DNA from 3 places in the Arthrobacter sp. P1_D4 genome. Region 1 is predicted to be linked to each of the others. Evidence: riboswitches for the same ligand, from Rfam matches in the RefSeq annotation. Region 1 holds a riboswitch; each other region holds the start of a gene.
What was found. Region 1 has a riboswitch for cyclic di-AMP ahead of AC1D0A_RS18380 (NlpC/P60 family protein). Riboswitches for the same ligand answer to the same signal wherever they lie in the genome.
Positions count from the first base shown of each region.

Region 2: it holds a riboswitch for cyclic di-AMP, as region 1 does, so the genes downstream of both, AC1D0A_RS14215 (aggregation-promoting factor C-terminal-like domain-containing protein) here and AC1D0A_RS18380 (NlpC/P60 family protein) in region 1, are expected to answer to the same signal.
Region 3: it holds a riboswitch for cyclic di-AMP, as region 1 does, so the genes downstream of both, AC1D0A_RS05070 (hypothetical protein) here and AC1D0A_RS18380 (NlpC/P60 family protein) in region 1, are expected to answer to the same signal.

Region 1 covers NZ_JBFUAU010000020.1:25,127-34,853, forward strand. The annotation lists gene AC1D0A_RS18375 (M23 family metallopeptidase) at 1-634, shown strand, start outside; cyclic di-AMP (ydaO/yuaA leader) riboswitch at 771-940, shown strand; gene AC1D0A_RS18380 (NlpC/P60 family protein) at 1,236-2,006, shown strand; gene AC1D0A_RS18385 (HNH endonuclease) at 2,226-2,726, shown strand; gene mobA (molybdenum cofactor guanylyltransferase) at 2,821-3,492, shown strand; gene AC1D0A_RS18395 (DUF6457 domain-containing protein) at 3,514-3,801, shown strand; gene AC1D0A_RS18400 (molybdopterin molybdotransferase MoeA) at 3,798-5,300, shown strand; gene fdhD (formate dehydrogenase accessory sulfurtransferase FdhD) at 5,435-6,307, shown strand; gene AC1D0A_RS18410 (alpha-mannosidase) at 6,398-9,433, shown strand; gene AC1D0A_RS18415 (hypothetical protein) at 9,692-9,727, opposite strand, start outside.
Region 2 covers NZ_JBFUAU010000013.1:177,506-187,232, reverse strand. The annotation lists gene AC1D0A_RS14230 (hypothetical protein) at 1-251, opposite strand, end outside; gene AC1D0A_RS14225 (response regulator transcription factor) at 492-1,232, shown strand; gene AC1D0A_RS14220 (sensor histidine kinase) at 1,254-2,864, shown strand; cyclic di-AMP (ydaO/yuaA leader) riboswitch at 3,049-3,208, shown strand; gene AC1D0A_RS14215 (aggregation-promoting factor C-terminal-like domain-containing protein) at 3,208-4,059, shown strand; gene AC1D0A_RS14210 (bifunctional glycosyltransferase family 2/GtrA family protein) at 4,199-5,632, shown strand; gene AC1D0A_RS14205 (glycosyltransferase family 39 protein) at 5,633-7,711, shown strand; gene AC1D0A_RS14200 (ArnT family glycosyltransferase) at 7,718-9,727, shown strand, end outside.
Region 3 covers NZ_JBFUAU010000003.1:171,507-181,233, reverse strand. The annotation lists gene AC1D0A_RS05105 (efflux RND transporter permease subunit) at 1-1,761, shown strand, start outside; gene AC1D0A_RS05100 (serine hydrolase) at 1,789-2,895, opposite strand; gene AC1D0A_RS05095 (dihydrofolate reductase family protein) at 3,046-3,603, shown strand; gene AC1D0A_RS05090 (phosphatase PAP2 family protein) at 3,742-4,551, shown strand; gene AC1D0A_RS05085 (DedA family protein) at 4,554-5,297, shown strand; gene AC1D0A_RS05080 (response regulator transcription factor) at 5,303-5,980, shown strand; gene AC1D0A_RS05075 (sensor histidine kinase) at 5,973-6,980, shown strand; gene AC1D0A_RS05070 (hypothetical protein) at 7,126-7,812, opposite strand; cyclic di-AMP (ydaO/yuaA leader) riboswitch at 7,820-8,022, opposite strand; gene AC1D0A_RS05065 (hypothetical protein) at 8,225-8,473, shown strand; gene AC1D0A_RS05060 (cation:proton antiporter) at 8,470-9,675, shown strand.

The DNA.
Region 1 (9,727 bases):
CGCACTGGCCGCAACTGGTCTGGTTCTTACCGTGACGGTCCCCGTCACGAGCCCGGTGATGGCTTCGAATCCGGGCGGATCCGGCGCGCTCTCCGCCGCCGTGCAGCCGGATGTCACCGCTGCCGCCGCCGCCAAGGTCGACTTCAACCGCACGGCCGTCACCACGAAGGGCGATCCGGACGGGAAACTCAAGCAGCTGCTGAGCGCCCAGTCTGTGGGCACGATCACCCGCGCGGCATCGGCCGGCACCCTGGGTGCGCCGCTCGACCAGCTGGTCACGGCCTCGCCCTTCGGCTACCGTGTCAGCCCCATTACCGGGGGCGCGGGGGAGTTCCACCGCGGCCAGGATTTCGCCGCCCAGTGCGGCACGGCGGTCCACGCGGCCGCCAGCGGCACCGTGACGTTCAACGGCTGGCATCCCTTCGGCGGGGGGAACCGCGTGGTCATCGATCACGGCAACGGCCTGGAGACCACGTACAACCACCTGTCCTCGGCTTCGGTCAAGGTCGGCCAGAAGGTTTCCCGCGGTGACGTCGTCGCCATGAGCGGAACCACCGGCGCCTCCACGGGCTGCCACCTCCACTTTGAAGTGATGGTCAACGGCGATGTCGTTGACCCGCTCGGCTGGCTCTAAAAAGACGATGGGCTGCTCTCAACTTCCTGTGACACGCCGTGATCTGAATGTGACATTGGATCAGGACTGCTGTAGGGTTTGAAGCACGCCAACTTTTCCGAAGTTGGCGCTCTTGAGTGGATTGCCTAGCTCTGCCACCGCTCAAGGTCCGTTCGCATTACATCGTCTGGCAGGGGCGGGGGAACCAATTTTGGCCTTCGAAAGAAGGCCTTGGGGTTAAGTCGCAAAGCTTCCCAGGAAGCAGCGCGGCCGGGTGACTCCCATCCGAATCCGACAGCTCACCTCGTAGGCATTGGGAGAGGCTACTTTCGTGTCTTCACGCCATAATTCTGCGCGCATGCGCACCGGCGAGGCTCTGTCGAGCCCGCTGGAATCCACATCACGTGCCGCCCTTGCCGGCGCCCGGATTGGATCACGTTCCGCAGGCTCAATCGCTACCGAGCCCGGACAGCATGCAGTTTCCGCTTTTGGCGCGTCTTCGCAGTACACCCTTCGCTAAGTAACCCATTTCGGGGCGATCCGGCGTACCCCCAAGATGCCGGAGCGTCCTCAGTCCGTGCCCGAAAGCGCGCGGTCCAAGGATCACGAAAGAGAGAACTTAATGACTACTCGTGCAAACGTTGCACGGCACCGCGCCGAGGTCACCAAGACCAACTCGCTGGCTGTAATTGCTAAGGCTGTCGGCGACAACGCCGGCGGCATGGGCCGTCAGGCCGCGGTCATCGCCGCAGCTTCCGGTCTGGTCCTGACCAGCGGAATCGCAGCCAACGCTGCTGAAACCAATGTTCAGCGCGAATCCACCTCCGCTTCGGCCCTGGAAGTCCAGTCCGCAGCTCCGGCCACCATCTCGGCCGCTTCCACCATCGCGATCTCCTACGAGAAGCCCGCCGTGACCACCACGCCGGCTCCCGTCGTCGAGGCTCCCAAGCCCGTCGTGAAGGTCCAGGACGCCACGGCCACGGCTACAGCCACCCGCGCCGGCGGCACCGAGCTTGGCGTCAGCGGCGGCGTCGCTGCCCAGGCCCCCGCGGGCATCGGAAGCGGCGCAGGCGCGACCATCGCCGCTGCTGCCTACGCACAGATCGGCGTGGCGCAGGACTGCACCGCCCTCGCCACCAACGCCCTGGCCGCGGCCGGCATCCACTACCACGGCTGGCCGGCAGGTTACCTGTCCCTGGGCCGCACCGTGAGCGCCGCCGAGGCACGCCCGGGCGACCTCGCCTACTACCAGAACGGCGGCGTGGGCATGGCTCACATCGCGGTCTACGTAGGCAACGGCATGGCAGTGCACGGCGGCTGGAACGGCGGCACCACCGCGCTGTACAGCGTCAACGTCGGCTCCGGCCCGGTCTTCATCCGCGTCGGCGCCTAAGCACGAACCCCAGCATTCCGAAAGACCCCCGCCTCCAGGCGGGGGTCTTTCGCGTTGCCGCGCAGTGAACTTTCCGCGCTGAGGACCGCGCCGGTGAAAAAATATTCGGTGATCCGGCACTTGAGTGTTTACTCTTGTGTTGTCGATCCATAGCCCGACCATGCAGAGGGCAGCCGGCCCTCGTGCCGCTGGCGGGTGCGGCCGTGAAGAGGTATGCGGATGCGCACTCTCGTTCTGAATGCTGGATATGAACCGCTGGCGGTCATCACCTTCCGCCGGGCGCTCGTCCTTGTCCTGACCGGAAAGGCCAGCGTGGTGGCCGAAGGGGACGACCCCGTGGTCGGCCCCCAGGACATTTTGGGCCGCCCGTCCGTGATCCTGCTGAACCGCTACATCCGGCCAAGGTACAACACGATGACTGCGGTGAGCCGCCGCGGCGTGCTGCGCCGGGATGCCCACCGCTGCGCGTACTGCGGCAAGGCTGCCCACACCATCGACCACATCCAGCCCAAATCGCGGGGCGGAGCCGACTCCTGGGAGAACCTGGTGGCGGCGTGCCTGCGGTGCAACAACGCCAAGAGCGACCATACGCCGGCGGAGATGGGCTGGAAGATCGGTTTTGTTCCGGGCCCGCCAAAAGGTGCCATCTGGCAGATCAAGGAACTCGAGAAGCCGACGCCGGCCTGGGATCCGTTCCTGCTGCCTGAATCGGCTGCCTGATCGGCCTCCTAGCTGATTGATCAGCCGGTGAAGACGCTGCCGGCGCACATTACGGCTTGTTCAGTGGCCGCTGGCGCCGCGCTAGGCTGAACCGATGGAGTTCGATGCTATCATTCTCGCCGGGGGGCGGTCCTCACGCCTCGGCGGCGTGCCCAAATCCGGGCTGATCTACGACGGCGCCACCCTCCTGGAGCGGTCACTGCGGGCCGCGGGCGCGGCGGGGCGCACCGTCGTCGTCGGCCCCGACCCCGGGGGCCTGCCCGGCGGCGTCCTGACCTGCCGGGAAGAGCCGCCCTTCGCGGGTCCGGCCGCAGCCATCGCGGCGGGGCTGGCCGCCCTGGCCGCCGATCACGCGAGCCGGCACGCAGCAGCCGCGCCCTATACCCTCGTCCTGGCGTGTGACATGCCCCGGTCGGCCGGCGCGGTCCGTGCCCTGGCCGAGGCGCTGGCCGCGTCTGCTGCAGGCACACCGGAAAGGGGTGGGGCCGACGGCGTCATGGCCGTCTCGGCCGACAGTCGGAAACAGCCGCTCGTGGGCTTTTATGGCACGGCCGTGCTACAACGTTCTGTCGCGGACGCCGCGTCCCGGGACCGGCTGGAAAACGCGTCGGTGTTCGCCCTTCTTGCTAGGCTGGACGTGCGGGAAGTTCGCGTTCCCCCGGGTTCCACGGATGACGTCGACACCTGGGATGACGCGTCCGCACTGGGGGTATCCGGCAGGATTCCCGACGGCGGTCCGGGCTCCGGCCCGGCTCTGCACAGCTGAACTCGACCATGGAGGCAAACGGTGAAAAGCCAGGACGAAACACTGGAAGACTGGTGCCGTGCCCTGCTCCAGGCCCTGGAGCTGGACGACGTTGAGATTGACGTGAATGAGGTCCTCGCCCTGGCCGGCGTGGCCGCCCATTCCGTGGTGCGCCCGGCGGCACCGCTGACCACATTCATTGCCGGCTTTGCGGCCGGCCTGGCCTCCGGCTCCGGGCAGGCCACGGACTCCGTGTCCATGGAGTCCGCGATGGCCGTGGCCCGCCGGCTCGCCAAGGACTACGCAGCCGCCGAAACTTCCGGGGCATGACGGCTGCGGCCCCGGACGGCAATGGCCCCGCCACCGCCGCAGGTGAAGATGGCGTCAACGATAGCGGCGGAAATGGCGTCAGAGATGGCGGTGGAGAGGCTCTCGTAGACGGCCCTGGAGGCCCTCACATCGCGCACCAGGACACCGCGGACCAGGACTCAGGGGACGAGGACACTGCCGCGGAGCCGCACAGGCACCTGGCCCACACGTGGCAGGAGGCCCGGCAACTCGCGTTCGAGTGCGCCGTTCCCATCCCGGCCGCCCCTGTTCCGCTGCGGCAGACGCTTGGCCGGACGCTCGCGGCGGACGTCGTTGCCCGGCAGGACATGCCCCATTACGCTTCCTCTGCCATGGACGGTTGGGCCGTCAACGGCAGCGGGCCCTGGATCCTGGCCGAACCCGGTCAGCGCCTGGCACCACATCAGGCCAGCCCGATCGCCACCGGCGGCCTCATCCCGCCCGGGGCCAAGGCAGTGTTGCGCAGCGAAAGCGGCATCATCGACGCCGACGACGACGGCCTGCCCGTCCTGAAGCTGGGCGGCACCGCGAAGCCGGGAGACCCGCGCAACGGCGACCACATCAGGAAGGCCGGGGAGGAAGCCGCCGCCGGGGACGTCCTGATCAAGGGCGGCACGGTCCTGAATCCGGCCCATCTGGCGCTCGCCGCGCTGGCCGGAAGTGACGCCCTTCCCGTGCTCGGCAAGGCCGTGGTCCGCCTCGTTTTCACTGGCTCCGAGGTCGTGACGAGCGGGATACCGGCACCCGGGCAGGTCCGCGACACCTTCGGACCCCAACTGGCCGCCGTGGTGGGAATGCTCGGCGGGATCTGCACCGAAGAAGTGAAAGTCGGCGATACCTACGCCGAGTGGCTCGCCGCCCTCGAGGACACCGATCCTGCCGGTGAAAACCTGCCTGCCGACGTCGTGATCACCACCGGCGGCACGGGGCGCTCCGGGACAGACCACCTCAGGCGCTCGGTCGCCGAGCTCGGCGGCCGCCTGCTGATCGACGGAATCGCCATGCGCCCGGGCCACCCCGCCGTGCTGGCCGAACTGCCGGACGGCCGTTACATCCTTGGCCTGCCAGGAAACCCGCTCGCGGCCATGATGGCGCTGTCCACGATCGGTGCCCCACTCCTGGCGGCACTCGGGCACGGCGTGATCCCCCCGCTCAGCGAGGTGCTCTGCGGCTCGACGATTGACGCCGACCCGGGCCGGACCCGGCTCATGCCCTTCCGGCTGCTCTACGGCATGGCATCGCCGGCGCAGCACACCGGCCCCGGAATGATGCGGGGGCTGGCCGCCGCCGACGGTGTGCTGGTGGTCCCGCCCCATGGCGTGCAGCTGGGGGAACTCGTCCCCGCCTTCGCCCTCCCGTGGAGTGCGCCGTTGCCTGACGCTTCGGCGGCGGCCGCCGAACAGAAGCCGGCGGCGAAGCGGACCGCCAGGAAAACCGCGGCCAGCGACGGTCCGGTGGACTGGAGTGCCCTTTTGGGCTGAGCCCTGGCCTGCTGCGACGGCACCGGGACAAGGCACGCCGCCAGGATCAGGCACTTACAATGATGGAACCAACCAAAGATTCAAACAGCCGCTAGCTTCAAACAGCGGCACACAATGTTGCTTAGGAGCACCGGATGGGCCGTGTGACACAGCGCCGCAAGGTGCACAAGATCGTCCTGGACGGGTCCCCGCAGGCCCTCGAATTTCCGGTCCGGCACCGGGAGGACGTCCTTGCCGTCGAGGAACCGCTGGAAATCCGGCTCGGCAACATGTCATTCTCCGTCACCATGCGAACGCCGGGCAATGACTTCGACCTCGTCGCAGGCTTCCTCGTCTCGGAGGGGATCATCTGGGCACCCGAACAGCTGGTCTCGCTCAGGTTCTGCGCCGGCGAAGACGCCGACGGCATGCAGACCTTCAACGTGGTGGAGGCGCAGCTCAGGCCCGACGTCGTCCGGCCCGAGACCGGACGCAACGTCTTCACCTCCAGTTCCTGCGGCATCTGCGGCACTGACTCGATCGATGCCGTTCGGAAGTCCTCGCACTACAGCCCGGCACACGATCCGCTGACCGTCCCCGTCGAAACGCTCGCGGCCCTCCCGGACGCCCTCCGGTCCGCCCAGGAGGTCTTCGAAGTCACCGGCGGCGTGCACGCCGCCGGGCTCTTCAGGATCTCCGACGACGGCTCGGCCGAGTTGCTGTGCCTGCGCGAAGACGTGGGCCGGCACAACGCGGTGGACAAGGTGGTGGGCTGGGCGCTCCGCGAGGGCCTGCTCCCGCTCCGGGGCACCGTGTTGCAGGTGTCCGGCCGGGCATCGTTCGAGCTCGTCCAAAAGGCGGCCCTCGCCGGCATCCCGGTCCTCGCCGCTGTCAGTGCCCCCTCCAGCCTGGCCGTCGAGCTCGCCGAGGCCAGCGGGATGACACTGGCCGGGTTCAGCCGCGGGACCAGCCTGAACGTGTACGCGGGCCAGCAACGCGTCGCGGTTCCGGCGCCTGCCGCCGGCTAGGGGCAACAGTTGGCCAATGGGTTCTCCGCGGCGTAAGTTTTATCCATCGATTGGAGTCGATCGGACCCCCCAGCGCTGAAGAGGATCACATTGCACGACGACCGCCGTCTTACGGAAGTCCGGCTGGACCGCTTTCTGCGTGACCGGATCGGCCCGGCCGTCTACCCGCGCAACGTGCCGCTGACGCTGAGCAGCTGGGACGCACCGGACGAACCCGTGCCGGTGCTCGAGGCCCTGCGGCAGGAGTTCACGCCCCAGGAACACGGCGTGGCCTGGGGCCGGCCCTGGAGCACCAAGTGGCTCCGGCTCCGGGGTGAGGTGCCGGACGCCTGGGGAACCGCGGCCGGAACCTCCGTGGAAGTCCTCGTGGACCTCGGCTTCAGCGGCGACCTCCCGGGTTTCCAGTGCGAAGGCATTGCCTGGCGGTCCGACGGGACCATCATCAAGGCGATCTCGCCACGGAACCAGTACATCCCGCTCAAGCTCCTGGGCAGTGGCATGGCCGTTGACTTCTACGTCGAAGCCGCGGCCAACCCCGACTTGTCCCAGAACTGGACTTTCGCCGCCACCCCCTACGGCGACAAGGCGACGTCGGGCAGCGAGCCGAAGTACCGCCTCGGCAGGATCGCCATCGCCGAACGCAACCAGACTGTCTGGGAACTGCAGCAGGACATCCTCACGCTCAGCGGGCTCATGCACGAACTGCCCATGGACCTGCCCCGCCGCCACGACATCCTGCGGTCGCTCGAACGCATGCTGGACATCATGGACCCCGACGACGTTGCCGGGACCGCGGAGGCCGGACGGGCCGCCTTGGCCGATGCCCTGTCCCGGCCCGCCTATGCCTCGGCGCACCAGCTCGTGGCCACGGGCCACGCCCACATCGATTCGGCCTGGTTGTGGCCGGTCCGGGAGACCATCCGCAAGTGCGCCCGGACGTTCTCCAACGTCGTCGCCCTGATGGACGAGAATCCCGATTTCATCTTTTCGTGCTCCTCCGCCCAGCAGCTCGCGTGGATGAAGGAGTACTATCCGGAGCTCTTCGGGCGCATCCGGGACAAGGTCCGCGCCGGCAGGTTCGTTCCCGTCGGCGGGATGTGGGTCGAATCCGACTCCAACATGCCCGGCGGCGAGGCCATGGCACGGCAGTTCCTCGAAGGTAAAAGTTTCTTCCTGGCCGAATTCGGGATCGATTGCCAGGAGGCGTGGCTGCCGGATACGTTCGGGTATTCCGCCGCCCTGCCGCAGATCATCAAGGCCGCAGGCAGCCGCTGGTTCCTGACCCAGAAGATCTCCTGGAACCAGGTCAACAGGATGCCTCACCACACCTTCAACTGGGAGGGAATCGACGGCACCCGGGTCTTCACCCATTTCCCACCTGTGGACAGCTACAACTCCGACCTCAGTGCCCGGGACCTGGCGCACGCAGAACGGAACTACCGGGACCACGGACGCGGAGGCACGTCGCTGGTTCCGTTCGGGTACGGCGACGGCGGCGGGGGCCCAACCCGCGAGATGCTGGCCGCAGCGCAGCGCACGGCGGATCTGGAAGGATCTCCGAAGGTGCGGATCGGCTCGGCGGCCAGCTTCTTCAGCCAGGCCCAGGCCGAGTATGAGCCCCTGCCGGTCTGGGTGGGGGAGATGTACCTGGAACTGCACCGCGGCACCTACACCAGCCAGGCCAGGACCAAGCTGGGGAACAGGCGCAGCGAGCACCTCCTCCGGGAGGCCGAGCTCTGGAGTGCCACGGCGGCTGTGCGGACCGGGCACCGCTATCCGGCTGCGGAGCTCAAGCGCCTCTGGCGGCTGGTTCTGCTGCAGCAGTTTCACGACATCCTGCCGGGCAGTTCCATCGCCTGGGTCCACCAGGACGCCGAACGGAACTATGCCGCCGTCGAACGGGGACTGGAAGCGGTCATCACGAACGCCGCGGCGGCGGCCCTCGGCACCGGCAGCCGGGAATTCCTGCTCAACGCTGCCCCGCACGAGCGCCTGGGCGTGCCTGCCCTGGCGGCTGCCGAACCGGTCCGGCCCGGGCAGCCGGTAGAGATCACTGAGGACGGCGGCGGCTACATCCTGGACAATGGCATCATCCGTGCCGTGGTGGATGCCCGCGGACTGCTGGTCTCCCTCGCGGACCGGGCCTCCGGACGAGAGGCGATTGCTCCCGGCGAGGTGGGAAACCTCCTGGAGCTGCACCGGGACACGCCCAATGAATGGGACGCGTGGGACATCGACGCCTTCTACCGCAGGAACGTCGTCCGTCTGGACCAGGCGCTTTCGGTGGCACCAGAGCGCGACCACCGGGGCGAAAGCCCGGACGCCGTCGTGGTGGTGGAGCGGATGGCCGGGTCCTCCGCGGTGACCCAACGGATTACGCTCGCGCCGGGTGCAGACTCGCTCGCGATCACCACGGCCGTGGACTGGCAGGAGAGCGAAAAGCTGCTCAAGCTGGGCTTTGCATTGGATGTCAGGGCCGACCGGTCGGCGGCGGAGACGCAGTTCGGGCACGTCTTCCGCCCGACCCATGTCAACACGTCCTGGGAGGCCGCGAAATTCGAAATCTGCGCCCACCGCTGGATCCACGTCGCCGAGCCGGGCTATGGGGTGGCGATCTCCAACGCTTCCAGCTACGGCCACGACGTCACCCGCAACGTCCGGGAGGACGACGGCGGCACCACCACCACAGTGCGGCTCTCGCTCCTGCGGGCACCGAAGTTTCCGGATCCCGGCGCGGACCAGGGCAGGCACGAGCTGCACGTCACGGTCCGTCCGGGCGCCACGATCGCCGACGCCGTCGAAGAGGGCTACCGCACCAACCTGGCACCGCGGGTGGTGCATGGGGCCCACGGGGTGGAGCCGCTGGTCACGGTGTTCAACCAGGCCCTTGTCATTGAAGCGGTCAAACTCGCTGAAGACGGTTCGGGGGATGTGATTGTCCGGCTCTACGAAGCACTGGGGGAGCGGTCCACCGGCGCGGTGAAGGCCAATTTCCCGGTCCGCGGGCTGCATGCCGTGGATCTGCTGGAACGGCCCGTCGATGCTCCGGGAGTGACGGCGGGCGGCAATTCCGCCGAGCTGACGTTGCGGCCCTTCCAGCTGGTCACGCTGAGGTTTGTGCGCTGACAGCCAGGGCAGCCTGCCGCCGCCTTTCCTGCAGGGGAATCCGGCCGGCAGTGTCGGGGAATCCGAATGTTGTCGGGAACAACCGGAAAACCCCTTAAACAGGCTGAGTGGGAGCGGTCCTACCGGACCGCTACCACTCATCCCCCCAATGGCGCTTGGACGGCTGCCTCTGCTTCGCACGGCTGACTTCCGTACACGAAGCGATTGCCGCATTCACACATTCATGATTCTCTCACGGTCTAATGATTTTGTGAATGCCTACTTTTGGTTCTTGCGAAATGTTGCGCGAGCGTT
Region 2 (9,727 bases), on a different contig from region 1:
GGCCGCCCGGCCTCGGCGTGCCCGCCGCCGGTGCGTCCGGCGTCAGCCTGTCCGGCGTCAGCGTGTCCGGCATCGGCGTGCCCGGTTTGGACTGTTCCGCCGTCGGTGTGTCCGGCGCCGGACTGCCAGGCAGTACGGGGTGTGGTTACGGGCGCGGGCGCCGCTGGCGCGCCGGTGGTGGGCGTGGGGGCGGGTACAGGGGCTGACTCGGGGGCTGCTCCGGAACCGGCTCCGGGATGCTGACCGCTCATGGTATTTCTCCTTTAGGGTGCGGATCGGTGTTCACCCCAGCGTGGTGAGCGATCCTGTGCTTGGGCTGTGCGGGCCGACAGCCCGGCCTGTGACGTTGCCGGACGGGAAGGGCGGATTGAACATGGCCGTTGCGGCCCGTACGATCCCGCAACGGCATCCAGCTCGCTAGGCTGGGATTCACAGGTGCCGCACAGGGTCCCCAAAGCCCCGCCTAACCGGCAGATCGGAGAGTTGTCCCCATGGCCACTTCGCACTCCATGACCAACAACCTTCCCCAGCTCACGCATCCGGACGGCTCCCCCATCCGCGCCCTCGTGGTGGATGACGAGCCCAGCCTCTCCGAGCTCATGAGCATGGGGCTGCGGATGGCCGGCTGGTCCGTGGCCGTGGCCGAGGACGGGCCCGGAGCCGTCCGGCTCGCCAAGGAGTTCCGCCCCGACGTGCTGGTGCTGGACGTGATGTTGCCCGGGTTCGACGGCGTCGAACTGCTGAACAGGATCCGCGCGTTCGCGCCTGAGGTGCCGGCGCTGTTCCTCACCGCCAAGGATGCCGTTCAGGACCGCATCACCGGACTGGCGGCCGGCGGCGATGACTACGTCACCAAGCCGTTCAGCATGGAAGAGGTGCTGCTGCGCCTGCACCGGCTGGTCCAGCGCTCCGGAGTGGCCGCGATGGACACCGCCGAACTCGTGGTGGGAGACCTCGTGCTCAACGTCGACACCCGCGAAGTCACCCGGGCCGGTGAGGAAATGCACCTGACCGCCACGCAGTTCGAGCTGCTGCGCTACCTCATGGAAAACCCGAAACGGGTCATCAGCAAGGCCCAGATCCTGGACCGTGTCTGGGACTACGACTTCGGCGGCCAGGCGAACATCGTGGAACTGTACATTTCCTACCTCCGCAAGAAGGTCGACGCCAACCACGCTCCCATGATCCACACGGTGCGCGGAGCCGGGTACGTCCTGAAACCGGCGGACTGATCCGTGCCCTCACTTTCCGGCATGACCCGCGTCCCCGGACGCGACTGGCGCAACCCGTCGACGTGGCATTTGCGCACCCGGCTGGTCCTGGTCGCCATGGCGCTGCTCGTGGCCATCTGCGGCGCTGTGGGCTTGTTCAGCTACGCCTCCATGGACCTCTTCCTCACCCGGCAGCTCGACACCCAGCTGGACCAGGCCTCCCACCGTTCGAGCGAGTTCGGCCGGCCCTCCTCGGACGATTCGGGCAGGCGCCCCGACCCCCTCGAAGCCCGGGGACAGGGCGTCGGGACGCTTAACGCACGGATAGTCGACGGCGAAGTCAGCAGGGCCGGATTCCTGGCCGGGGACGGCGCGGTCAAGAGCCTCTCCCCCTCCGACAACAAGGTTCTCCTGGCCCTGACCCCGAGCGGCGTGTCCGTGGACCGCAGCCTTTCGGCCGGCGCCTACCGGCTCACGGCCGCGCGTACACCGTACGGCGACGTGATTGTGACCGGACTCCCGCTGGCTGAAAAACAAAACACCTTGGCCTCCCTGGTCTGGACCATGGTGGTGGTGTCCGCAGGCGGGCTCGTGCTGATCGGGCTCGCCGGCACGGCCCTGATCCGGCGGACCATGAAGCCGCTGGAACAGCTCTCCGAGGTCGCCACCAACGTCTCCCGTCTCCCGCTGGACGCCGGCGAGGTGGCGCTCGGGGTCCGCGTCCCGACGTCGGCTGCCCATCCCGGAACGGAAGTGGGCAGCGTGGGCTACGCGCTGAACAAGATGCTGGACAACGTCTCCAACGCTCTCGAGGCGCGGCAGGAGAGTGAGATGAAGGTCCGGCAGTTCGTCGCCGACGCCTCGCACGAGCTCCGCACCCCGCTGACGGCCATCCGCGGCTACACGGAGCTGATGCGGATGACCGAGCATTTCACCCCCGACGGCGAGAGGTCCCTCGCCCGTGTGCAAAGCCAGTCCGAGCGGATGACCACGCTCGTGGAGGACCTGCTGCTGCTGGCGCGCCTGGACGAGGGGCAGCCGCTCAAAATCTCCGACGTCGACCTCACCCAGCTGGCCATCGAGACGGTCAGCGATGAGAAAGTCATGGCCCCGGACCGCATCTGGCAGCTGGAACTTCCGGACGAGCCCGTGGTGGTGCGCGGTGATGCGACCCAGCTTCACCAGGTCCTCGCCAACCTGCTGTCCAATGCGCGCAAGCACACGGAACCCGGGACCAAGGTGGTCACGGGCGTTATGCGCTCGGCTGACGGCAGTGCCGTGGTCACCGTGACAGACAACGGCAGCGGCATCGCCCCGGAATTTATCGGCCGGGTCTTCGCCCGTTTCGCCCGGGCCGACGCCTCGCGCACCAATCCGGCGTCGAACCCCGCAGCCGTCCCCGCCGATTCTGCCGTCGCGACGGCGAGGGTCGGGTCCGGGGCTCCCGCACGCTCGTCCTCCGGCGCCGTTTCCGGCAGCCGCGGAGGTCACGGCACGGCGACCGCCGCGCCGACGTCCGAGGGCACCAGCGGGTTGGGCCTGTCCATTGTCCAGTCGATCGTGGAGGCCCACGGAGGAACAGTCGAGGTCACGTCCCGGCCGGGCCGCACGGAGTTCGCCGTGCGGCTGCCCGCCGCGCGGCCGCCGGCTTAACCGGAACGGCCGCCGTCGGCGCAAACGGCCCGGACCGGCCGGCCCGTGAACCCGGCGCAACCCGACACCCCGGCACTGTGACTCCTGTTACCAAAATGTGACTTAAGCGGCCAGGTCCTGTAGCGTCGTTAGCGTGCGCCGCCATCGGTGCCGCATATCCGGACGGACGCCAAACTCTGCCGCTTCCCGGATTCCGCTGGACCAGGCAGAGGCGGGGGACCCAGAGTTCCCGGGCATTCTGCTTTCATGCGCCCTCGGGGTGAAGCCGACACGTGATGTTCCGTGCGGCCGGATGACCTCATCCGAACCCGACAGCTAACTCCGCCGGCGTTGAGAGGCCACCATGACTGAATTCCAGGTACAAACACGCCCTGACGGCGGTTCGCATTCCCGCTCAGTTGGCGCAGCCAAGTCGCGCCACCGCGCCGAACCGGTCAAGCAGGCATCCGCCCTGTCGCGGTTCGCCGCCGGGCTCGGTGTAACCGGCCGCCGTGCCGCCGTCGTCACCGCCGCGTGCGCACTGCTGCTGGGTGGCGGCGCCGCCAGCCAGGCGGCAGAGCCGGGCGCCCACACGGCGAATGTTGCGAGCCAGGCGGCCACGATCGCCGACCCGCTGGCCAAGCTCAACTTCGAGCGGGTCCAGGTGGCTGGGCCGGGCGCTCCAGCGGAAAAGAACGTGGCTCCCCAGATCTCGGAGGTTAAGGCAGCCGAAGCGCTGATCCCTGCCCCAGCTGCTGCCGCGCCGGCAGCAGCGGCAGCCCCCGCACCTGCTCCGGTTCCCGCGGCAGCCCCCGCTCCCGCTCCGGTTCCCGCGGCAGCTCCCGCTCCCGCTCCGGCACCGGCAGCCGCTCCGGCCCCCGCACCGGCACCCGCACCGGTCGCAATCGACGACCCCGCCGGCGCGCAGGCCTACGCCGCGTCCCAGCTGGGAAGCTATGGCTGGGCACCCGGCCAGATGCAGTGCCTGCACAAGCTGTGGACCAAGGAATCCGACTGGAAGACCACCGCCACGAACGCCAGCAGCGGCGCCTACGGCGTGGTCCAGTCCCTGCCCGCCTCGAAGATGGCGAGCGCCGGCGCCGATTACATGACCAACTACCGGACCCAGATCAACTGGGGTCTGAACTACGTCAAGTCGCGCTACGGCTCCCCCTGCGGCGCCCTGAACTTCCACTACGCACACAACTGGTACTAAACCGGCCCTAACCAGCCCACGTGGATCCGGGGCCTCCTTGCGTCTCCACTGCGGGACCGGCCCGGGCGGGCCAGACTTCCACAGCCCCCGCACAGCTTGACCCTAAAGCCTTCATATGGGCCGCCGGGAAAGTTGAGCCATGACATTCACAGACCAGGCCACAGGAACCCTGCCCCGCTCCACGGCGACGCCGGCCGGCCCGGCGGCCCCCGAGGCACCCTCGGGGCTTGCGCTGGCCGGCGCACCCGTCCCGGGCCCGATCGCCGGGGCGCTGACCGGCCCCGGCGGCCGGCGCACGGCCATTGATACGCGCGCCAGCACGCCCCTGCTGGACGTCACCATCCCGGTCTTCAACGAGGAACGGGACCTCGAGGCCTGCCTGCGCCGGCTCCACGCGTACCTGCTCGGCGCCTTCCCGCATTCCTTCCGGATCACCGTGGCGGACAACGCCAGCACCGACGAAACGCTCAAGGCCGCGGAACGGGTAGCCCGCGAGCTGCGCGAAGTGACGGTGGTCCATATGGCAGAAAAGGGCCGCGGAAACGCGCTTCGCAAGGTGTGGCTGGCTTCGCCGTCACCGGTCCTGGCGTACATGGATGTGGATCTCTCCACTGATCTGGCGGCCCTCGGCCCGCTCCTTGCCCCGCTCATTTCCGGGCACTCCGACCTGGCGATCGGGACGCGGCTGACCCGCAACTCCCGCGTGGTCCGCGGACCCAAACGGGAATTCATCTCGCGCAGCTACAACTTCCTGCTCCAGGCCCTCATGGGCGCCCACTTCAGTGACGCGCAGTGCGGCTTCAAGGCGATCCGGGCGGACGTGGCCCGGCAACTGCTTCCGCACACGCTGGACAACGCCTGGTTCTTCGACACCGAGCTGCTGGTCCTGGCAGAAAAGTGCGGCCTGCGCGTCCACGAAGTCCCAGTGGACTGGACCGACGACCCGGATTCCAGCGTGGACATCGTCCAGACGGCCCTCGCGGACTTGCGCGGCATGGCACGGTTGAGTCGGGACCTGGTCTCGGGCCGGATCCCGGTTCCCGACCTGCGCGCGGCCCTCGCCCGCGGACCGCTGCCGGCCGCCTCACGGGCCCAGGAACAAAGCCCCGGCGGAAGCCTCTTCGGACAGCTCGTCCGCTTCGGCAGCATCGGGGTGGCCTCCACCCTGGCCTACCTGGCGATCTTCCTGCTCTGCCGCGGGTTCATGGACCCGCAGCTGGCAAACTTCCTCGCGTTGCTCACCACCGCCGTGGCCAACACTGCGGCCAACCGGCGCTTCACGTTCGGCATCCAGGGCAGCAGCCAGGCGGCTCGCCACCATTTCGAGGGGTTGCTGGTCTTCGGCATCGGGCTGGCCCTGACCTCGGGCGCACTCGCCGTCGTTCACGCCGCGTCGGGAGCGGCACCGGACCGCTGGCTTGAACTGCTCACGGTCACCGCCGCCAACCTGGCCGCCACGGCCGTCAAGTTCCTGCTCTTCCGGCTGGTGGTTTTCCGCCACAGGCCCGCCGCTGCCGTTCCGGCGCCCGGCGCCCCCGACCCTTCCCTCCCCCGCACAGAAAAGGCCAAGTAAATGACGGCAACCATCAGCCCCACCGCCGGAGCCCAGGGCGGTTCCCCGGCCGGCGGCCCGCCGGCCGCCGAGGAACAGCCACACCCGGTGCCCGGAGACGGCGGGACGGCCCCCCATCTGCCCGCGTCCCCGGCGCCGGCCACCCAAGGCCGCTGGGACCGGCTGCTGTTCGGACCGCAGCCCCGCTGGGTGCGGCCTTCGGCAGGGCTGCTCCTGGTGGTCACCGCGGCGTTGTACCTGTGGAATCTGGAGGCCACCGGCTACGCCAACTCGTTCTATGCCGCGGCGATCCAGGCCGGGACCAAGGACTGGACCGCGCTGCTCTTCGGCTCCCTCGACGCCGGCAATGCCATCACGGTGGACAAGCCCCCGGCCGCACTCTGGATCCCCGCCCTCGCGGGACGGATCTTTGGTTTCTCGGCCCTGAGCATGCTCATTCCCCAGGCGCTCATGGGAGTGGCCGCCGTCGGGCTTCTCTACCTGACCATCAAGCGGGTGTCCGGGCCGGCCGCGGGCCTGCTCGCCGGCGGCGCCCTGGCACTGACCCCGGTGGCCGCCCTCATGTTCCGGTTCAACAACCCGGACGCGATGCTCACCCTGTGCCTGGTACTGGCGGCCTACCTCACCACCCGCGCCATCGAGAAGGCCGGCTGGAAGTGGCTCGCCGCGGCCGGCGCGGTCATCGGCCTGGCCTTCCTGAGCAAGATGCTGCAGGGCTTCCTGATCGTTCCCGGGCTGGCCCTGGCCTACCTGTGGGCGGCGCCCGCCACCCTCGGCCGCCGGCTCCTGCACCTGCTGGCCGCCGCCGCCGGGATCGCCGTCGTGGCCGGAAGCTACGTTGTCCTGTTCCAGCTGACCCCGGCCTCGGTCCGGCCGTACATGGCAGGGTCGGAGACCAACAGCTTCCTGGAACTCACGTTCGGCTACAACGGCCTGGGCCGGATCACCGGGTCAGGCGGGGGCATGCCCGCCGGAGGAAACCTGGGAGGCAACGCCGGCGGCCCGGGAGGCACCGGAAACGTCGGCTTCGGCGGCGCGGCCGGGATCACCCGGATGTTCGGGACGAGCTTCGGCGGCGAGGTGTCCTGGCTGCTGCCGGCGGCCCTGATCCTGCTGGCCGCCGGGCTGTGGTTCACCCGGCGCGAAGCCAGGACCTCGAAAACCCGGGCGGCGCTCCTGCTGTGGGGCGGCTGGCTGGTCATCACGGCCGGAATCTTCAGCTTCATGAGCGGCACCGTGCATCCGTACTACGCCGTGGCGCTGGCCCCCGCCATCGCGGCGCTGGCCGGCATCGGTTCCCTGGAACTGTGGCGGGGCCGGACCTACTGGGCCGCCCGGGTTGTCCTGGCCGTGACGGTGCTGGCCACCTCAGTCTGGTCCGCCGTGCTCTTGGGCCGCGACCCGTCCTGGCTTCCCGGGCTCCGGGTGATCGTGGTGGTCCTGGGCGTCCTCGCCGCCGCGGCCCTGCTCCTGCTCCTGCGGGCGGACGGCATGGCGGCTCTCCCGGCGCGGTTCCGCAAGGCCGCCACGGCCGGCGTCGTGATCCTCTGCCTGCTTGCCGGCGGGCTCGGAAGCACCGCGTGGACACTGGCGACCGTCGCCCAGCCGCATTCCGGTTCGATCCCCACGTCGGGCCCCACCGCGTCCGCGATGGGCGGCGGCTTCGGGGCAGCAGGCAGGACCGGCAGTGACGGAACCGGCACTGACGGCGCGGGCAGTGCCGGCATGGGCGGTGGCCCCGGCGGGGAAACGTCCTCGCCGGAGTTGACCGCGCTGCTGAAGTCCTCCGGCGCCAAGTGGTCCGCGATTGTCTCCGGCGCCACCCAGGCCGCGAGCCTGGAACTCGCCACCGGCACCAGCGTGATCGCGCTCGGCGGCTGGAACGGCGGCGACCCCTACCCGACGCTCGCACAATTCCAGGCGATGGTGGACCGCGGCGAGATCGGCTACTTCATTTCCGGCGGCATGGGCGGCATGGGCGGGGGCCGCGGAGGCAACTCCGAGGTCGCCACCTGGGTCGCGGCCAACTACCAGGGCCAGACCGTGGGCAACGCCACCATCTACAAACTGGGAGCGTAGACCGCCATGACTGACACCCTGAGCCCCCGCCCCGACACGGCGCCGGCCCGCACGCCGGGGCGGCCGCGGCCGCAAGCCCGGGACCGCCGTCGGCGCCTGGAGCCCCCGGCGGACGGCGGCACGCGCGCCGTCTCTGGCGCCCGGGCCCTGCGGCAGCGGCTGGAACTGGCGGGGCTGCTGCTGGCCACGGCCGTGCTGTACCTGTGGAACCTCGGCGCCTCCGGCTGGGCAAACGCGTTCTACTCCGCGGCGGCCCAGGCCGGGTCGCAGGATTGGGCGGCCTGGTTCTTTGGCTCCTCCGACGCCGCCAACGCCATCACCGTGGACAAGCCGCCGGCGTCGCTGTGGTTGATGGGCCTGTCGGTGCGGATCTTCGGGCTGAGCTCCTGGAGCGTCCTGGTGCCGCAGGCGCTCATGGGGGTCGGCACGGTCTGGCTGGTCTATCTGGCCGTCCGCCGGGCCGCGGCCCCCGCCACGGCCGACGCCGACCTGGCCCACCGCGCGGGGCTCCTCGCCGGTGCGGTCATGGCCCTGACACCGGTGGCCGTCCTGATGTTCCGGTTCAACAACCCCGACGCCCTGCTGGTGTTATTGATGACCGCGGCCGCCTACGCCGTCTTGCGCTCCATCCAGGACGCGCGCGTGCGCTGGCTGCTGTTCGCCGGGGTGCTGCTGGGCTTCGGGTTCCTCACCAAGCAGCTGCAGGTCCTGCTGGTTGTCCCCGGCTTCGCCGTGGCCTACCTGCTCGCGGCGCCGGCAGCGGCGGGCAGGCGCATTCTTCACCTGCTCGGTGCGGGCGCGGCGATGGCCGTCGCCGCCGGCTGGTGGCTGGCCGCCGTCGAACTCATTCCCGCGGCGGACCGCCCGTACATCGGCGGCTCGCAAAACAACTCCATCATGGAACTGACCCTGGGCTACAACGGCCTGGGCCGGCTGAACGGGGATGAAACCGGGAGTGTGGGCGGCAGCAACGGCTGGGGCACGCCCGGGCTGTTCCGGCTCTTCAACACCGAGTTCGGCGGCCAGATCGCCTGGCTGCTGCCCTCGGTGCTGCTGCTCGGAGCGGGGCTGCTCTGGCTGGGCCGCCGCGCGCCGCGCACCGACCCGGTACGGGCCTCGGTGATCGTCTGGGGTTCCTGGGTTGCCGCCACCGGGCTGACGTTCAGCTTCATGGCCGGGATCATCCACCCGTACTACATGGTGGCGCTGGCGCCCGGGATCGCCGGGCTCGGCGGCGTCCTGCTCTGGCAGCGGCGGAACCAGCCCGTGGCCGCCGCCGTCCTCGCCGTGGCGATCGTGGCGGCCGGGGCCATGGCCGCCGAACTGCTGGTCCGCACCGCGGCGTACATGCCGTGGCTGCGCTGGGTGACGCTCCTGGGCGCGCTCGCCGCCGCCGGCCTGGTCCTGGCCGCCGCGGCGCCGGGGGTAAAGGGGACGGGGATGATGGCGTCCAGGACGGTGGCGCGGACGACGGCGGCGCTCGCCGTCGCCGCGGCCCTCGCCGGTCCGCTGGCCTACTCGCTGTCCACCGAGGCCACGGCCCACAGCGGCTCGATTGTCAGCGCAGGCCCGGCCGTGTCCGGACGGGGCGGGGCCGGGATACCGCCGGCCCTCGGCGGCGCGGCAGGAGGCGGCTTCGGCGGTGCCACGACGGCGAACGGCACTGGCACAGGCACAGGCGCTGGGACAGGCCGCGGACAAGGGGCGGGCGGAATGGGCGGCCTGCTCGGGGCCAGCACGCCGTCGGCGGCGCTCGTGGCCGCGCTGCAGACAGATGCCGGGACCTACACCTGGGCCGCCGCCGTCGTCGGATCCAACAACGCCGCCAGCTACCAACTGGCGACGCAGCTCCCGGTGATGGCCGTGGGCGGGTTCAACGGCACGGACCCCGCACCGACCCTGGCGCAGTTCCAGCAATACGTGGCCGACGGCAAGATCCACTACTTCATCGCCGGGCGCCTGATGCAGGGCGAAAGCGGATCCAACGATGCCGCCCAGATTGCCGCGTGGGTGCAG
Region 3 (9,727 bases), on a different contig from region 1:
GTCGCCGCCGTACCGATCTTCTTCCTGGACGGTCTGACCGGCGTCTTCTTCCGGCCGCTGGCCGTCTCCTACACCCTGGCTGTCCTGGCCTCGATGTTCGTGGCGCTGACAGTGACGCCGGCTCTTGCCCTGATTCTGCTGGGCAACGCCAAACTCGAAGAACGCGATGCGCCGCTGGTCCGGGTGCTCAAACGCGGCTACCACGCCGCCCTGTCCAAGGCCATGAACCGGCCCCGGTTCGGCTACGCGGGCTTTGGCGTGCTGGCGGTGGTGGGTTTGGTCCTCGCTCCCCTGATGGGTTCTTCCCTGTTCCCCACGTTCAAGGAACGGGACTTCCTGATGCACTGGATCTCCGAACCGGGTACGTCTGCCGCCGAAGAATTCAGGATTTCCCAGCGCGGCTGTGAGGAATTCCTCAAGGTCCCCGGCGTCCTGAACTGCGGCACGCACATCGGGCAGGCATTTGCCGCGGACGAGATCGTCGGTGTCAATGCCGGCGAACACTGGATCAGCATCGACCGCCACGCCGACTACGACGCGACAGTGGCCGCCGTGGAGGACGTGGTCAACGGCTACCCGGGGCTGCACCGTGACGTCCAGACTTATCTGAAGGAGCGGATTGAAGAGGTCATCACCGGCGCCAGCGAACCCATCCTGGTCCGGGTCTACGGAGACGACCTCAATGTGCTCCGGGAACAGGCGCAACGGGTCAAGACCATCATGGACTCGATTGAGGGCACCGAGGACCCGCATGTGTCCCTCGAGGTGGAAGTCCCCCAGATTGCCGTGACGGTTAATCTGGCCGCGGCGCAGAAGTACGGCCTCAAACCGGGCGATGTCCGGCGCGCGGCCGCGACACTCGTGGCAGGCGAGGAGGTCGGCGACGTCTTCCGGGACGGCCGGGCCTACGACGTCCAGGTCTGGAGCACCCCGGCCACCCGCTCCTCCGTCACCAGCATCGAGGATCTGCCCATCGATACGCCCAGCGGAGCGCGGGTGCGCCTCGCCGACGTCGCGGACGTGAGCCTGCAGGCTACGCCGAACCAGATCGACCGCACCAACGGATCCCGCCGCGTCGAGGTGGGATCCTTCCTGGCCAACGGTGCGGACATGGGAACAGTGGTCGGTGAGTTGAAATCGCGGCTGGAGAGCCTGGAGCTCCCCACCGGCTACAGCGTGCAGCTGCTCGGCGAATACACCGAACGCGAGGCGGCAACGAACCGCCTGATGATCTACTCCGCGGCGGCACTTGTCCTGATCCTCCTGCTGCTGCAGGCGTCCTTCCGCAGCTGGCGGCTGGCCGTCCTGTCGCTGCTGACGCTGCCGGTCGCCCTGGTGGGCGGGGTCATAGCCGCCTACATGACCGGCGGCGTCCTGTCCCTCGGGTCCCTCGTTGGCTTCCTCACGGTGATGGGGATCGCCGCGCGCAACGGCATCCTGCTGATCAACCACTGCCAGCATCTGGAAACCTTTGAAGGCCAAACCTTCGGCCGCGACCTGGTGATGCGCGGGGCGGCGGAGCGGCTCTCGCCCATCCTCATGACCACCCTGGCCACCGGGCTTGCCCTGGTACCCCTGGTTGTCATGGGCAACATCCCGGGCCATGAAATTGAACACCCCATGGCCGTGGTTATCCTGGGCGGCCTGGTCACCTCCACCTTGCTCAATCTGTTCATCGTGCCCTCGCTCTATCTCCGGTTCGCCAAGTCCAGGAAGACCAGGGAGAAGGAACGCGCTGCCGCCGGGCCGGTGTCCGTCTAACAGCGGCAGGCGTCAGAACCTCAACCATCAGAACAGGGCGGCGGTCACGGTCCGGGTGAGCTGCTGAATGATCTGGGTGCGGGGGCCCATATCGGAGTAATTCCTGCCGCGGGTGTACACGACGAACACGAAGGCGCGGCCGTCCTTGTCCAGGACGGCCGCGTCATGCAGGTTTCCGAACAGCAGCCCGTACTTGTGGTGAACCCCTACTCCGGGCGGAACCGCCGGCGGGATCAGTGTCTCAAAGTTGGTGTTCTGCATATAGGACAAGAGCTGGGCGGTGTTGCGGGCATTGAGCAGCTGTCCCGTGTAGAGCAACTGGAGGGTCCTCGCCATTTCTGCGGGCGTCAGAAGGTTGACCGTGCGGTCGTAGGTGATCCCGATCGAGGCGGCGTAATCCGTGATGCCCCGCGCGCCGACCGCCCGCAGGATCAGTGCCCACGAGTCGTTGTTGCTCTGCTGGACCATCCGGCGGATCTGGGTACCGGCCGTCGAGTTGCCCATGGGGGCGGTCAGCGAGGCGCGGCCGGTCTCAACGAGGTGGTAATACGCCGACGCGGCCAGAATCTTTGCCGTGCTGGCGGCCACAAACTTGTCCTGGATCCCATAGCCATGGACCACGCCGTCGGAGACATCGATCAAGGACACCCCCAGGGCATAGGCACCGTTGGCCGCGATGATCCCGTTGATCTGGCTGTCCAGTTCCGCGTCAATGGCCGGGACCGCGACGGCAGGCACGGCGGGGATCTCAGCGGGCTTCCCGGCGGCCGCCGAGACGGCGCCGACCGCGGGCGAAGCAGTAGTTGGCGAAGCAGTTGCGGGCAGGTCAGACGCAGGCGGAACGGTCCGGCCGGCATCCGTGACCGGCGCCGGCGGCGTCGCTGCAGCGGCCGGCGGGTCAACGGGTAGCGCCGCCTGGACGCCTGCATAGACGCCGGCACCCACAAGGGCGAGTGCGACGGCGGCCGCCGTCAGATACTGTCGCCGGGTCCTTCCCGCACGCCGGGCGAGGGACCGCGGACCGGGCCGGGAACCGTCGTTGGCCCGGTGCCCGCCGGAGCGGTAGTGGCGCGGCGCCGGCTCAGGCTTCGGGACCGGCCCCGTGCTGTTGTTCGAATCGTTCGCAGGCATCATGCTTCCCCGAAGGTGACTGACCGCGGTGGGGCCATAGACTTCCAGCATTCTTCCCCCTGGCGGCTTCCCGCGCAAGGGTACGGCTCCGGGAAAAAGTGGGTCTGCCCTCCGAAGCAGCGGCGTACGCTGGTGAAAACGTAAGGAGCGGCGATGCGCAAAATCATCCTGGCCATGCAGGTGTCCCTCGACGGATTCTTCGAGGGCCCGGACCGCGACATTAGCTGGCACATGGTCGACGACGAGCTGCACCGCCATTTCAACCAACAGCTCAGCACCATGGGTGCCTTCCTTGACGGCCGCGTCACCTACGAGCTGATGGAAGAGTTCTGGCCCACCGCGGACCAGGACCCGGCCGCCGGCTCAGTGATGGCCGAGTTCGCCCGGATCTGGCGGGACATGCCCAAGATCGTCTACTCCCGGACGCTGACATCTGCCGCCTGGAACACCACCGTGGTCCGGGAGGTGGTGCCGGAAGAAGTGCTGGCCCTGAAAGAGCAGCCGGGCGGGGACCTGGCCCTGGGCGGGGCAGAACTGGCCGACACCTTCCGGCGGCTCGGGCTGATCGACGAATACTGGCTGTACGTCCATCCGGTCCTGATCGGACGGGGCCGGCCCCCGTTCAAGGCTGCGGACAGCATGGCCCATCTCCGGCTGCTGGAGACGCGCGCCTTCGGCAACGGGGTGGCGCTGTTGCGCTACGCCGCGTAGCCGGCACGGAGCAGCCGGGCTTGCGGCACACCGCTGCGGCCGGCGACGCGTCACTTTCTTAAGCGTTTCTTAACGGGCTGGCGGAAGAGTGGGAGTCGTCGCCTGTCCGGGCGCCCTTGTCCCGAGCCGGAGGATCCCATGACTGGACCTGCCCCTGTTAAGAGCGATGCGCCGCTGGGCGGTGCTGGAGCACTCAGCCGAAGTGGAGCACCAAGCCGTCCCGACGCCGTGCGCCCCGCCGCGGGTCCCCGGCTGTGGGCCCTCCCCCAGGTCCGCCACTGGTTAGTGCTGGGCGTCCTGCTGTCGGCCGCCGTCGTGGCATTGGGCCTGGCGGCGCAGCTGACACCCGGCTTCAGCGCCGCCGAGCTCGGGGTCGATCAGGACCTGAGCCAGCACCACGCCGCTGCCCTGACCGCCGTCGCGATGGCGCTGAATGTCGTGTTTGGCCCGGTGGCGGGCCTCGCGCTGATCGGCGCCGCGGCGCTGTACATCTGGCTGTTCCGCGGCGGCCTGGCCAAGGCGATTGCCTTCGGCCTCGTGGCATCATCCGGCTGGGTGGCAAGTGAATTCTTCAAGCTCCTCGTGGCCCGCCAGCGGCCCAGCCCTGCCCTGCTGTTCGATCCCCTGGCTCCGGAAACGGGTTCCAACAGCTTCCCGAGCGGCCACGTGTCCTTTGCTGTGGCACTGGGATTCGCAGTGTACTTCCTGGCCCGTGGAACCCGCTGGGCCAAGGTCACGGCCGTCGCGGCGTCGTTCCTGGCCCTCGTCGTAGCCTGGTCACGGCTTTACATCGGCGTCCACTACCCCACGGATGTCGCGGCGTCGTTCCTGGCCTCGAGCGCAGCCGTGGTCCTGCTCGCGGGACTGTGGAACCTTCTCGCGCCACGGATAGCGGAGCGGATCCGGGCCCGTTCGGGCAGCCGGCCGCTGGGCGCCGAGGAGAAATGAGAATGCCCGTCCTGGACGTTTTTGCCTCCCTTCCGGCCGTCCACGCCGCCGGAACATTGTCCCTGCTGGACCCGGCAAGCCTGCTCGCCGGGTTGGGCCCGGCCGCACTGGGTGTGATCGCCGTGATGGTCTTCATCGAATCGGGCGTGCTCTTTCCCTTCCTGCCCGGCGACTCCCTGTTGTTCACCGCAGGACTTCTGCACCAGCAGCTGCAACTGACGTTGCCAGTGCTGATCGGCGTCGTCACCGCGGCCGCGGTCGCCGGGGACCAGGTCGGCTACATGCTCGGACGGAAATTTGGCCGGCGATGGTTCAAGGACGACGCCCGGATCCTGAAGACAGCGCACCTGACCACCACGGAGGACTTCTTCCGCCACCACGGCGGGGCCGCCGTCGTGCTGGCCCGCTTCGTCCCCATGGTCCGGACGTTTGCTCCACTGACCGCCGGGACCGCGCGCTATGACTACAAATCCTTCACCCTGTGGAATATCACCGGCGCCGTCGCCTGGGCGGCCTCCGTGACGATGCTTGGCACCTGGCTGGGGCATTTTGACATCATCGCCAGGAACATCGACGCCATCGTCGTGGCCATGGTGCTCGTCTCCGTCGTGCCGGGGGTGGTACAGCTCCTCAAACGCCGCCGGAACTCCCGCCGCGCCGCCGCAGCCGCAGACAAAGCCGCCGGCGACACGGCAGAAGAACCTGGGGCCGGACTGCGGACTGAGGAAATGGCCGCGGAAGAATAGCTGACATGACCTCCACTGACCTTCCGTCCCTGCTGCTCGTCGAGGACGACGCCGTCCTGGGACCGCTCATCGCCGAGCTCCTGGACCCGGACTACCGGATCCAGTTGGTCACCAACGGCCGCGACGGCCTCCACCACGGGCTGACCGGGAGCTGGGACGTCATGGTGGTGGACCGCGGGCTGCCCGCCATGGACGGCATCGCCCTCATCACGGCTTTGCGGTCGAAAGGCATTGCCACGCCCATCCTGATCCTGACCGCGCTGGGCGATGCCGACGAAAAAGTCAGGGGCCTGGACGCCGGCGCCAACGATTACGTGACCAAGCCGTTCGATGCCGGCGAACTGGCAGCACGCCTGCGCGCACTGACGCGGACTTTCACTCCCCCGGCCCCGGCACCGGTGGCGATCGGGGACTGGGAACTGGATCCAACGCAGCGCTCCGTCCGTTCCGTCTACGGGCAAACGGTGTCACTGACCGCAAAGGAAGGCCAGCTGCTGGCAGCCCTTGCTGCGGAACCGGACCGCGTCTTCACCCGGGATGAGCTCCTCGCGGCGTGCTTCCACGCCTCGGAACAGCCCGGCGTGATCGATACCTATGTTCATCACCTGCGCCGGAAGATCTCCAAAGCCGTGATCCGCACGGTGCACGGCCTCGGATACCAGATCGGCGAAGCCCATGAGTGACGGCTGGCCGGCCGGCGGAAATCCGGACCACTCCATCCTGCGCAAGGCTTCCCTCAAGGTCGCGGTGCGGATCAGTGCTGCGTGCGCGGTCATGGTTCTCGGGCTGCTCGCCGCCACGGCACTGTACCTCACGAACCAACTGGCCCATCCTGAAGTGCCGGGCTCGGCGACGGCCGGGACGGCCTACACCTACCTGGATTCCAAGGATGTCCTCGAAGCCATGATCATCGCCGGGGTAGCGGGAATCCTGCTGGCCGGCATCGTCGGGTGGCTCAGCGCGCGCAGCGCGATTCGTCCCCTCAGTGATGCCCTGGCAAGGGAGCGGCGTTTCGTCCAGGACGCCAGCCACGAATTGCGCACGCCATTGACCATCCTGGACACCAGGATCCAGCTGGCCCAGCGCAACACTGTGCCCGGCTCCAGGCAAAGCCACGACCTGGCCCGGATCCGGGAGGACGCCGCGACGCTGACAGGGATTGTCAACGAACTGCTCCTCGCGGCAACCGCGGAGGCCCCGGACCGCTCCGCGCCCCCTGCCGACCTCGCCGACGCTGCCGCCAGCGTCGCCGGCAGCCTCCAGCAGGTGGCAGAGCAGCGGCAGGTGCGCCTGGAATTCTCTGCCGCTGCCCGGCCGCTGGCCCGGATCGAGACGAATGCGCTGCGGCGTGCCGTGCTGGCCCTGGCGGACAACGCGCTGGCCCACACGCCTGCGGGCGGCCGCGTGTCCATCACGACCTCAATCGAGCAGAAGCGCGCCGTGATCACGGTGGCGGACTCCGGGACCGGAATCACCGGCGTCGATCAGGCCCGGATCTTTGACCGGTTCGTGCGGACGGCCGGCACCGGCACCTCACAGGGACAGCGGAGCTTTGGCATCGGCCTGGCCCTGGTCCGGGAGATTGCCGTCGCGGCCGGGGGCACCGTCGAGGTGGCCGCGACGGGCGGCGAGGGAACCGTCATGAAATTGACGCTTCCGCTCATGGGCAGCGGGAATCCCTGAGGACCCTGCGCCGGGGAAAGCTATGCCATCGGGATCCCGGACCCCCGAATGCGGAGACAGGAAAGACCGGCGGTCGAGTTGCCCCCAAGGGAACTCGACCGCCGGTCTTTCCGGACTGTCTGGCCCCGGGTCGGGGCCGTGCGGCTTAGGCGCGGACGAACGTCACGCCGCCGGTCGCGGTGAGCCAGGACAGCGGGTGGACCATGGTCTGGTTCTTGCCGTTCATGCCGCCACTGACCACCTGGCCGTTGCCGGCGTAGATGCCGACGTGGCCGGACTGGACCACCATGTCACCGGGCTGCGGCGTCGCTACAACGGTTCCAAGGCCAAGGAACGCGCGGGGACCGATGTCGCCAACGGGCTTACCCGCGGCGCCAAGGGCCTTTTCCACCATGGCAGTGCAGTCCTGGGTGATGCCCACCTGGCTGTAGGCGGCCGAGAGCATGATGGCGTTGCGTCCGCCCGCGGGCGCCGCGGCCGGCGCTGCTGCCGGAGCTGCTGCCGGAGCGGCCTGCACCTGGATGACCGGCTTGGCCGGAGCCTTGGCCGCCGCCGCCGGGGCTGCAGTGGGAGCCGGAGCCGGCGCGACGGGCTGTTCGATGACCGGCGCGGCAACAGAATCCACTGCGGGGCGATCGAAGCTGATCTTGACGTTTGAATCGGCACTGACGGGGGCACTGACCTGTCCGGCGATGTCGACGTTCGACGCCGGAGCAGAGTCACGCTGCACGGGGGCGGTGGCGGCGTTGGCCGCCATTCCGCTGGTCAGGACCAGGCCGGATGCGGCGGCGAGGACGGCGGCATGGCGCGCAAAAGTATTGACTGAAGTCATGAAAAATGTAGCCTCTCCCAATGCCTGCGAGGTGAGCTGTCGGATTCGGATGGGAGGCACCCGGCCGCACTCCCGGGCCCGTCGTTGCGGGCACTGTGCGGCTTCACCCCAAGACCTGCATATCAGCAGGTCAAAAGTGGTTTCCCCGTCTCTGCCGGACGTTGATGCGAGTTACCCCCGGGCCGCGGCAGAGTTAGGCAATCGGCTGGGGAGCGCCCGTATCGGAGACAACAGGCACTCATTAACCGTAGCGCGAACCGCACCCGAAAGTCACATTCAGGTAACGGAGCCATGATGCCGGGCCGCAATTTTGCCCATAGGGCGGCGCCGTTTCCGAACATAGGATGATGCCATCAGCACCACCGGAAGCGGAGGCCCGAAAATGAACAGCCATTGTGTCGCCATCTGCCAGTTGAGCACTCAGCCCCAAGAGGATTTCGACGTCAACACCGAGCTGCTGATCCTCGACGGCGGGGACGTCCACGTGAGCACCTGGGACGCGGAACCGCGCGACGGGGGTTTCGACGAGCACATCCTCAATGACCGGGTGGACGCGCTCGGGTACATGGTTGTCAACGACTGGGCCTTCCTGGACGGCAAGGCCTACGCGGTGGTGGAACGGCGGTCAGGCCCGGCGCCGGCCGGCCGCCGCGAACCGTGACCTTCCTGTCCCTGGCGCTGATCGCCGTCATCGCCCTGGCTGGCCCCCTGCTGGCCCTGCCGGCGCGCTGGCACTTGCCTGTCATGCTGGGTGAGCTGCTGGCCGGCATCGCGATCGGGCGCTCAGGGCTGGCCCTGGTGGACCCCGCGGACCCGACGTTCACCCTGCTGGCCAATATCGGGTTTGCGCTGATGATGTTCGTGGCAGGCACCCACGTTCCCGTGCGGGATCCGCACATCCGTGGCGCCCTCGGCAAAGGCTCCCGCCGGGCGATGGTGGCCGCAGCGGCAGCGGTGGTGGTCGGAACCGGCATCGGACTGCTGTTCGGGACTGGACATGCTCCCCTCTACGTCGTGCTGCTGGCGTCCTCGTCGGCAGCCCTGGTGCTTCCAATCGTCGATTCCCTGCGCCTCGGCGGGCCAGATGTCGTCGCTATGACAGCGCAGGTGGCAATTGCCGACACAGCCTGCATTGTGGCGTTGCCGCTCCTGGTGGATCCGCCCCACGCAGTCCAGGCGGCGCTGGGTGTCCTCGCGGTGACCGGGTGCGCGGTAGTGCTCTTTGTCGGCTTGCGCTGGCTGGAGCGCCAGGGAATCCGTCGGCGCGTGCACCGGCTCTCGGAAAGCCGCAAGTTTGCCCTGGAGCTACGGATCCAGCTGGCCGTGCTCTTCACCCTGGCCGGTGTCGCGACGTGGAGCAATGTGTCTGTGATGATGGCAGGCTTTTCTTTCGGCCTGGTGATGGCTGCGGTCGGCGAACCGCGGCGGCTGGCCCGGCAACTGTTCGCGCTCAGCGACGGCTTCCTGGGTCCGCTCTTCTTCGTGTGGCTGGGTGCATCGCTGACGCTCAAGGACCTGGCCGGGCACCCGGACATGATGGCCCTCGGCCTGTTGCTGGGGGCCGGGGCCCTGCTGGCGCACGCCGACCTGGCTTTCCTGGGACTCCCGCTGTCGCTGGCGGTGTTGTCAGCGGCGCAGCTTGGCGTACCGGTGGCTGCGGCGAGCATCGGCACGCAGCTTCAGGTCCTGCTCCCAGGCGAGGCCGCGGCCCTGCTGGTGGGAGCGCTTGTCACCATAGCCGCGAGCGCAGTCGCCGGGTCACGGGCGGCGAGGACTTTCGCGGTCCCGGCAAATGCTGGCGGCAAGTCCGGAAATTCCGGCAGCGCCGTCGAGCAGGGCGATCCGGGGGGTCCGACGGCCTGACAGTCCGAAGGTCTACATGCCCGGACCAAAGCCGAGCCGGCGGCGAAGGTTC